DNA from 2 places in the Pseudomonas sp. PVC-3-1 genome. Region 2 is predicted to be linked to the other one. Evidence: riboswitches for the same ligand, from Rfam matches in the RefSeq annotation. Region 2 holds a riboswitch; the other holds the start of a gene.

Region 1 (4,205 bases), 1.6 Mb from region 2:
GCAGCGACGACGATTTCGGCACAGCCTGCCGCACCATTTCCGACTATCCGGTCGTCCGAAGGATTGGCCCCACGTTGCTTGGGCCAATCCTGAGCTTCGGGTAAACTTCCGCATCTTTGCCTTCTCATAACGATCAGCCTGATGCCCACGACGTTTCACGAGATTCCCCGCGCGCGCCCTGCCACGCCCCTGCTCGACCGCGCCAGCACGCCGGTCGAGCTGCGTCGGCTGGGCGAGACGGAGCTGCTGACCCTCGCTGACGAACTGCGCCAGTACCTGCTGTACAGCGTCGGCCAGACCGGCGGCCACTTCGGCGCAGGCCTGGGCGTCATCGAACTGACGGTGGCCCTGCACTACGTCTTCGACACCCCGGACGACCGTCTGGTGTGGGACGTCGGCCACCAGGCCTACCCGCACAAGATCCTCACCGGCCGCCGCGAACGCATGGGCAGCCTGCGCCAGAAGGACGGCCTGGCCGCCTTCCCGCGCCGCTCGGAGAGCGAGTACGACACCTTCGGCGTCGGCCACTCCAGCACCTCCATCAGCGCGGCCCTCGGCATGGCCATCGCCGCGCGCATGCAGGGCTCCAGTCGCAAGTCGGTGGCAGTGATCGGAGACGGCGCGCTGACCGCCGGCATGGCCTTCGAGGCGCTCAACCACGCGTCGGAAGTAAAGGCCGACATGCTGGTGATCCTCAACGACAACGACATGTCGATCTCCAACAACGTCGGCGGCCTGTCCAACTACCTGGCCAAGATCCTCTCCAGCCGCACCTACAGCAGCATGCGCGAAGGCAGCAAGAAGGTGCTCTCGCGCCTGCCCGGCGCCTGGGAGATCGCCCGCCGCACCGAGGAATACGCCAAGGGCATGCTGGTCCCCGGCACCCTGTTCGAGGAGCTGGGCTGGAACTACATCGGCCCCATCGACGGCCACGACCTGCCCACCCTGATCGCCACCCTGCGCAACATGCGTGACCTCAAGGGCCCGCAGTTCCTCCACGTGGTGACCAAGAAGGGCAAGGGCTTCGGCCCGGCCGAGATCGACCCGATCGGCTACCACGCCATCACCAAGCTCGAACCCGAAGGCGCCCCCGCCCACGCCGTGCCGAAGAAGACCGGCGGGCCGAAGTACTCCAGCGTATTTGGCCAGTGGCTATGCGACATGGCCGCGCAAGACCCGCGCCTGGTCGGCATCACCCCGGCAATGAAGGAAGGCTCCGACCTGGTCGCCTTCGCCGACAGGTTCCCGGACCGCTACTTCGACGTCGCCATCGCCGAGCAGCACGCCGTGACCCTGGCGGCCGGCATGGCCTGCGATGGCGCCAAACCGGTGGTGGCGATCTACTCCACCTTCCTGCAGCGCGGCTACGACCAACTGATCCACGACGTCGCGGTGCAGAACCTCGATGTGCTGTTCGCCATCGACCGCGCCGGTCTGGTCGGCGAAGACGGCCCGACCCACGCCGGCAGCTTCGACCTCTCCTACCTGCGCTGCATCCCCGGCATGCTGGTGATGACCCCCAGCGACGAGAACGAATTGCGCAAGCTGCTCACCACCGGCCATCACTTCGAAGGCCCGGCGGCGGTGCGCTACCCGCGCGGTACCGGCCCGAACGCCAGCATCGAAGCCGAACTGGCCCCGGTGGAAATCGGCAAGGGCGTGGTGCGCCGTGAAGGCAAGGCTGGCAAGGTCGCCTTCCTGGTGTTCGGCGTGCAACTGGCCGAAGCGCTGAAAGTGGCCGAGCAGTTCGACGCAACCGTCGCCGACATGCGCTTCGTCAAGCCGCTGGACGAAGAGCTGGTACGCCAGCTGGCCGCCAGCCACGAGCTGCTGGTGACCGTCGAGGAAAACTCGGTGATGGGTGGCGCCGGCGCCGCCGTCAGCGAATTCCTCGCCCGCGAGAACCTCCAGCAGCCAATCCTGCACCTGGGCCTGCCGGACTACTATGTCGAGCACGCCAAACCGGCACAGATGCTCGCGGAGTGCGGGCTGGACGCCGCCGGCATCGAAGCCTCGGTGAAGGCACGGCTGGAAGCGCTCGGCAACCGCTGAGCGCATCCCTCGCACTGAGTATTGCCAGTCACCGGCGCACCCTCTAAGGTGCGCCGGTTTTCGTTCGAGGTAACGGGAAGCAGGTGAAAGACCTGCGCTGCCCCCGCAACGGTAACCGACACGTTCCCGAACCGGATCCTGATCTCGCGAGCTAGAGCAGAACAAGGCGAAAGCAGAAGTGGAAGCGGAGTTTGCTACAGCAAATGAGCCTTCCGCTTCTGCTTTCAACGCAGTTATGCCGACGCGCAGCAGATCAGGGCCGGTTCGACTCGCAGCATCGCCATGGCCACTGCTCTTGTGGGAAGGCGGCGATGTGACGTCGGCAGCCCGGAGACCGCCCTCGACACGCCCCGACAGGTGTTGCGGAGGGCCGCACCGTCAAGTGCGGCCTGCCGCCCTTGCCACGCCCTCCTCGAAAGTCATCCGACCGCTTTTGAGGACGTTCCATGAAACTGACCCGACTCGCCCTGGCCACCAGCCTGCTGCCCGGCATGGCCTTCGCCGCTGGCGACATCTACACGCTCTCCGACCAGGTGATCACCTCCGCCCGCCAGGCCCAGCCGCGCGCCGAAGCCACCTCGGCCAACAGCGTGTTCACCCGCGCCGACATCGAACGCCTGCAGGTGCGCAGCGTGCCCGCCCTGCTCGCCCGCGTGCCTGGCGTACAGATGGGCAGCTCCGGCGGCGTGGTGTCCTACTCCGTGCGCGGTACCAGCACCGCGCAGACCCTGGTGCTGGTGGACGGCCAGCGCGTCGCCTCGGCCAGCAGCGGCATCGCCCGCCTGGACTACCTGAGCATCGACAGCATCGAGCGCGTCGAAGTGACCCGCGGCCCGCGCTCGGCGCTGTATGGCGCCGACGCCATCGGCGGGGTCATCCAGATCTTCACCCGCCGCGGCGAAGCCGGCCTGCACCCGGAAGTGCGCCTGGCCGCCGGCAGCCACGGCACCTTCGAGCGCAGCCTGAGCCTCTCCGGCGGCAACGAGCAGACCCGCTACAACCTCGGTGGCAGCCTCGACGAGAGCCAGGGCTGGGACCGCACCAGCGACAACGTCGGCGCCGACAACGACCACGACGCCCAGCGCAACAAGGCCGTGCACCTGAACCTGGACCATCGCTTCAGCGATGACTGGAAGGCCGGGCTGAACCTCAACGACCAGCGCGGCAAGAACGAATACGACGACGCCTACAACTTCGAGCCCGGTACGCCGCAGGACGAATTCCGCGTCAGCAGCTACAGCGCCTACCTCGACGGCCAGATCACCAAGATGTGGAACAGCCGCCTGGAGCTGGGCCGCAGCTACGACCGCAACAAGGCTGTGGGCGCCGCCGACAGCTGGAACAACGGCACGCTGGAAACCACCCGCCACTCGGCGAGCTGGATCAACCGCCTGCAACTGGACGAAGCCAACCAGTTGGCCCTGGGCGCCGACTGGTACGAAGACAAGGTCGATGGCACCACCGCCTTTGCAGAGGACCAGCGCAGCAACCGCGCCTTCTTTGCCCAGCACAGCTTCAAGGGCGACAGCTTCGGCACCGAACTGGGCATCCGCCACGACAACAACCAGGCCTACGGCAGCCAGAACAGCTGGAACGCCGCCTTCAGCCTGCCGGTGGGCGAAAGCCAGACCTGGATTGCCAGCTACGGCGAAGGCTTCCGCGCGCCGACCTTCAGCGACCTCTACTACCCCGGCGCGAGCAACCCGGACCTGAAGGCCGAGACCTCGAAAACCTACGAACTGCAATGGCGCGGGGACATCGAAGGCACGCACCTGGAAGCCTCGCTGTACCGCACCGAGATCGACGACCTGATCGCCTGGGACAGCACCAGCAACCAGCCGGAGAACATCAACAAGGCGCGCATCGATGGCTTCGAAGCCAGCGTCGCCCGCGAGGTGCTGGGCTGGCAGGCCGCGCTCGGCCTGAGTCTGATCGACCCGCGCGACCGCGACAGCGGCCACACTCTGCCTTACCGCGCGCGCCGCACCCTGAGCCTGGACCTGGACCGGCAGTTCGGCGCCTTCGGCGTCGGCGGCACCTGGCGCGCCGTCAGCCAGCGTTATGACGACGCGGCCAATACCCGCGAACTGTCCGGCTACGGCGTGCTCGACCTGCGCACCAGTTGGCTGGCCAGCGATGAAATCCGCTTCGAC
Region 2 (4,205 bases):
GTGCGTGCGATAGAACAGCAAGGCGGCCACCGGGGACTCGGGATGCCAGTCGGCCTGCCAGCGGGCGAGGTCGCAACTGCCCACTTGCGGGTGATAGACCGACACGCGCGGCAGGGTTTGTGGCTCGCTCCAGGCGTAATCGCGTTGCAGGTGACGGTTGGCGAGGCAGGCGAAGAATTGCCGGGCGTTGTCCATGCCGCCCTGGCGCAGGTACTGCCAGAGGCGCTCTGCGTCGTGCGACGCAACGCTGCACAGCGCGGCCAGTTCGGGGTCGGGTTTGTCGTCGCCGGGTACCGCGATCAGCGTGACGCCGCGCTCGGCCAGCGCCACCAACTGCTCCATGCCGTAGCGCCAGTAACCGACACCACCGTGCACGGAAATCAGGATGACCTTGGCATGTTGCAGCACCTCGTCGACGTAGAGGTCCACCGAGGCGTGGTTCTGCAACTGCATGGGGTTGGCCAGGCGCAGGCTCGGGTAATCCTCCGGCAGTTCGCGGGCGGCCTCGGCGAGCAGCGCCAGGTGCGAGTCGCCGCTGCAAAGAATCACCAGGTCGGCGGGCGTCTGGGCCAGGTCGGCGATGCCGTCGTCGGGGACGAAGCCGCCGGGTTGGGTGCGCAGCAGGTGCATGGGTTTGCTCGATGGTGGCTCTTCGTAGGAGCGAGCTTGCTCGCGAACATTGCCCCGCTGCGAGGTTGGTTCGCGAGCAAGCTCGCTCCTACACGATCAGGAGAGGGCGGTACGCAGCTCGTTGGCGATGGCGGCCTGGTCCAGTTCCTGGCCGATCACCACCAGGCGCGTGCCGCGGGTTTCATCGCTGCGCCAGGCGCGGTCGAAGTGCTTGTCAAAGCGCTTGCCGACACCTTGCACCAGCAGGCGCATGGGTTTGCCGGGGATGGCGACGAAGCCCTTGATGCGCAGCACGGCGTGGCGCTCGACCAGCGCGTTCAGGGCATCCAGCAGGGCGCGCTCTTCCACTTCCGGGAGGTCGACATGGAAGGAGTCGAACTCGTCGTGGTCATGATCTTCATGGCCCTCGTGGTCGTGATGCGTCGGGCGGCTGTCGATGTGCAGCTCGGCTTCGGCATTCAGACCCAGCAGCACGGAGAGCGGCAGCTGGCCGGAATTGGCTTCGACGATCTTCACCGCCGGCGGCAGTTCTTCCGCGACTTCGGCGCGTACGCGGGCCAGCGCGTCGGCGTCGAGCAGGTCGGCCTTGTTCAGTACCACCAGGTCGGCGCTGGCGAGCTGGTCTTCGAAGAGTTCGTGCAGCGGCGATTCGTGATCCAGGTTCGGGTCCTGCTTGCGCTGCTCGTCCACCTGCTCGGGGTGGGCGGCGAAGGTGCCGGCGGCCACGGCCGGGCTGTCGACCACGGTGATCACCGCATCCACGGTGCAGGCGTTGCGGATTTCCGGCCATTGGAAGGCCTGCACCAGCGGCTTGGGCAGGGCCAGGCCGGAAGTTTCGATGAGTATCTGGTCGAGGTCGCCGCGGCGCGCCACCAGCTCGCGCATCACCGGGAAGAATTCTTCCTGCACGGTGCAGCACAGGCAGCCGTTGGCCAGTTCGAAGACGCGGCCGACCGCTTCTTCTTCGCTGCAGCCAATGGAGCACTGCTTGAGGATTTCGCCGTCGATGCCCAGCTCGCCGAATTCGTTGACGATCACCGCGATGCGGCGGCCTTCGGCATTGTCGAGCATGTGGCGGAGCAGGGTGGTCTTACCGGCACCGAGGAAGCCGGTGACGATGGTGACGGGGAGTTTGGCCAGGGTTTTCATGCGCGCCTCGCAAGCGGAAGTTGGAAGGCGGATGAAGGGCGCGCGCGCGGGTTCGCCGCGCAACGAAGGTCGCCACCGGATCACCCCGCCCGGTTGTCTGTTGATAACGAACCGGTTCCGGATCTCGCGAGCTAGAGCCAGGCTAGGCGGAGGATCGCCGGGGATGCAGAGTTGACTGTAGTCAATGAGCAGTCCACGGCGATCCTCCAACGCAGCATGGCCGACGCGCAGCAGATCGAAAACCGGTGACGAGGCAGGTCTCCTGGCTCACAGCCCTTGGTTATCTCTTCGCCTTCCCGCCCGAATCGGCAGTGGCGCATGAAGAGACAGGCTGTTCACAGTTGCGGGGGCAGCCGTGGCGCATCCGAAGATTTCCACGTTCCCTCTTAGCTCCGGCCAGCGCCGGAGAACCTCGAAGGGAGGAAGGCTACGCAGCGTAGACGGGGCGGTCAATCGCCGGGGATCGGTTGACGCCTGCCGGCTGCCGTGGTCAGCTAGCGCGGTTTCAGGTGTCTCGCGCCGCGCGCGAGGTGAAACGGGAAGCCGGTGCGTCCGCAAGGACCAGTCCGGCGCTGCCCCCGCAACGGTAGGCGATCGTAGGGTCATCAGTAGTCACTGTGCGCACGCATGGGAAGACTGACCCGCTTGGCCACGAGCCAACGTCGCAAGCCCGGAGACCGGCCTGGAGCTTTCGTTTTTTGGCAAACCCGCGGTGGGCGGGCGCAGGCCGTGGCGCGTCCTTCCGGCGCGTTCGAATGCGTTCAACCTCTGCGTTCTCTTACTTTGATCTTCAGAGGGAACGTTCATGTCCAGCAGCACCCTGACGCACGCGTCGAGCACTTCCATCCCCCTTTCCAAGCGCATCAGCCTGGCCGTTGGCGCCAGCCTGCTGGGCGCGCTGCTGGTGTATTTCGCCGGCTTCTCGCATCTGGAAGCGGTGCACAACGCCGCGCACGACACCCGCCACAGCGCTGGTTTCCCCTGCCACTGATGTGCACCGCCTGCGCGTAAGCGCAGCGAATTCGAGGCACTCCCGGTCGCGCGTTCGCAGCGTTCGAGGCCTCGTCTCGCCTGGAGAATTGCAATGATCAAACGTATCGCCCAGACCGCCGGTTTCGCCGGTCTGATCGCGGCGCTGGTACTCACCGTGGTCCAGTTGCTGTGGGTATCCCCGCTGATCCTCAAGGCGGAAACCTATGAGAAATCCGAGCCGGCCGCCGCGCTGGTCGAGGAGCACGCTCATGAGCATGCCGAGGGTGCTGCCGCTGGCCACCACCATGACGCGCAAGCCTGGGAACCGGAAGACGGCTGGCAGCGCATCCTCTCCACCACCGGCGGCAACCTGGTGGTCGCGGTGGGCTTCGCCCTGATGCTGGCCGGCCTGTTCACCCTGCGCGAGCCGGGCAAGACCTCCGAAGGCCTGCTCTGGGGCCTGGCCGGTTTCGCCGTGTTCACCCTGGCTCCATCTCTGGGCCTGCCGCCGGAAGTCCCCGGCACCGCCGCCGCCGACCTGAACCTGCGGCAGACCTGGTGGATCGGCACGGCCGCCGCCACCGCCGCCGGCCTCGCGCTGCTGGTGTTCGGCCGCAACTGGGCACTGAAGATCGTCGGTGCCGCACTGCTGGTGGTACCGCATGTGATCGGCGCGCCGCAGCCGGAAGTGCATTCCAGCCTCGCGCCGGAAAGCCTCGCCCATGAGTTCATCGTCGCCTCGCTGGTCACCAACGCGGTGTTCTGGGCAGCCCTGGGCCTGGTCGCGGCCTGGCTGTTCCGTCGCTTCGCGCCGTCGGCCTGATCCACGCGTTATGCTCGACCCCCGCAGCCGGCTCGGCCGCCTGCGGGGTTTTGTTTTCTGGAGATAGAGAATGACGCTGGTTGCCGGCCTGGGTTGCCGCCGTGGCTGCTCGCTCGATGAACTGCGCGAGTTGCTGCGCGAAACGCTGGCGGAAGTCGGACTCGACGAGTCGAACCTCACCGCGCTGGCCAGCGCCACGCTGAAGGCCGACGAAGACGGGCTTGTCGCGCTGGCCACCGCGCTCGACCTGCCGCTGGCACTGTTCACGCCGCAACAGCTCGCGACATGCGAGAAGCGCCTGGGCGAGCCCTCCGAAACCGTGCGCGCCGCCACCGGGAGCGCCAGCGTAGCCGAGGCGGCGGCATTGCTACAGGCCGAGGCGCAAAGCGGTGCGCCGGCACGCCTGCTGGTGGGCAAACGGCGCAGCGATCAAGCCACCTGCGCGCTGGCTTTCATCCCCGTCGAACTCATACAGGAGCAGCCATGACGGTCCATTTCATCGGTGCCGGCCCCGGCGACCCTGAACTCATCACGGTCAAGGGCCAGCGGCTGATCCGTTCCTGTCCGGTGATCCTCTACGCAGGCTCGCTGGTACCGCCGGCGGTGCTGGAAGGGCACAGCGCCGAACGCG

What was found. A riboswitch is a leader RNA that binds a small molecule or an ion and turns the genes downstream of it on or off. The one in region 2 is predicted to bind cobalamin.
Region 1: it holds a riboswitch for cobalamin, as region 2 does, so the genes downstream of both, AC2T4A_RS08590 (TonB-dependent receptor domain-containing protein) here and cobW (cobalamin biosynthesis protein CobW) in region 2, are expected to answer to the same signal.

What each region holds. Positions count from the first base shown of each region.
Region 1 covers NZ_CM172023.1:1,858,510-1,862,714, reverse strand. Annotated here, with positions in the region: gene dxs (1-deoxy-D-xylulose-5-phosphate synthase) at 142-2,052, shown strand; cobalamin riboswitch at 2,090-2,408, shown strand; gene AC2T4A_RS08590 (TonB-dependent receptor domain-containing protein) at 2,499-4,205, shown strand, end outside.
Region 2 covers NZ_CM172023.1:255,635-259,839, reverse strand. Annotated here, with positions in the region: gene cobN (cobaltochelatase subunit CobN) at 1-630, opposite strand, end outside; gene cobW (cobalamin biosynthesis protein CobW) at 727-1,779, opposite strand; cobalamin riboswitch at 2,015-2,209, opposite strand; cobalamin riboswitch at 2,270-2,479, shown strand; gene AC2T4A_RS01265 (CbtB domain-containing protein) at 2,585-2,770, shown strand; gene AC2T4A_RS01260 (CbtA family protein) at 2,864-3,574, shown strand; gene AC2T4A_RS01255 (cobalamin biosynthesis protein) at 3,645-4,061, shown strand; gene cobM (precorrin-4 C(11)-methyltransferase) at 4,058-4,205, shown strand, end outside.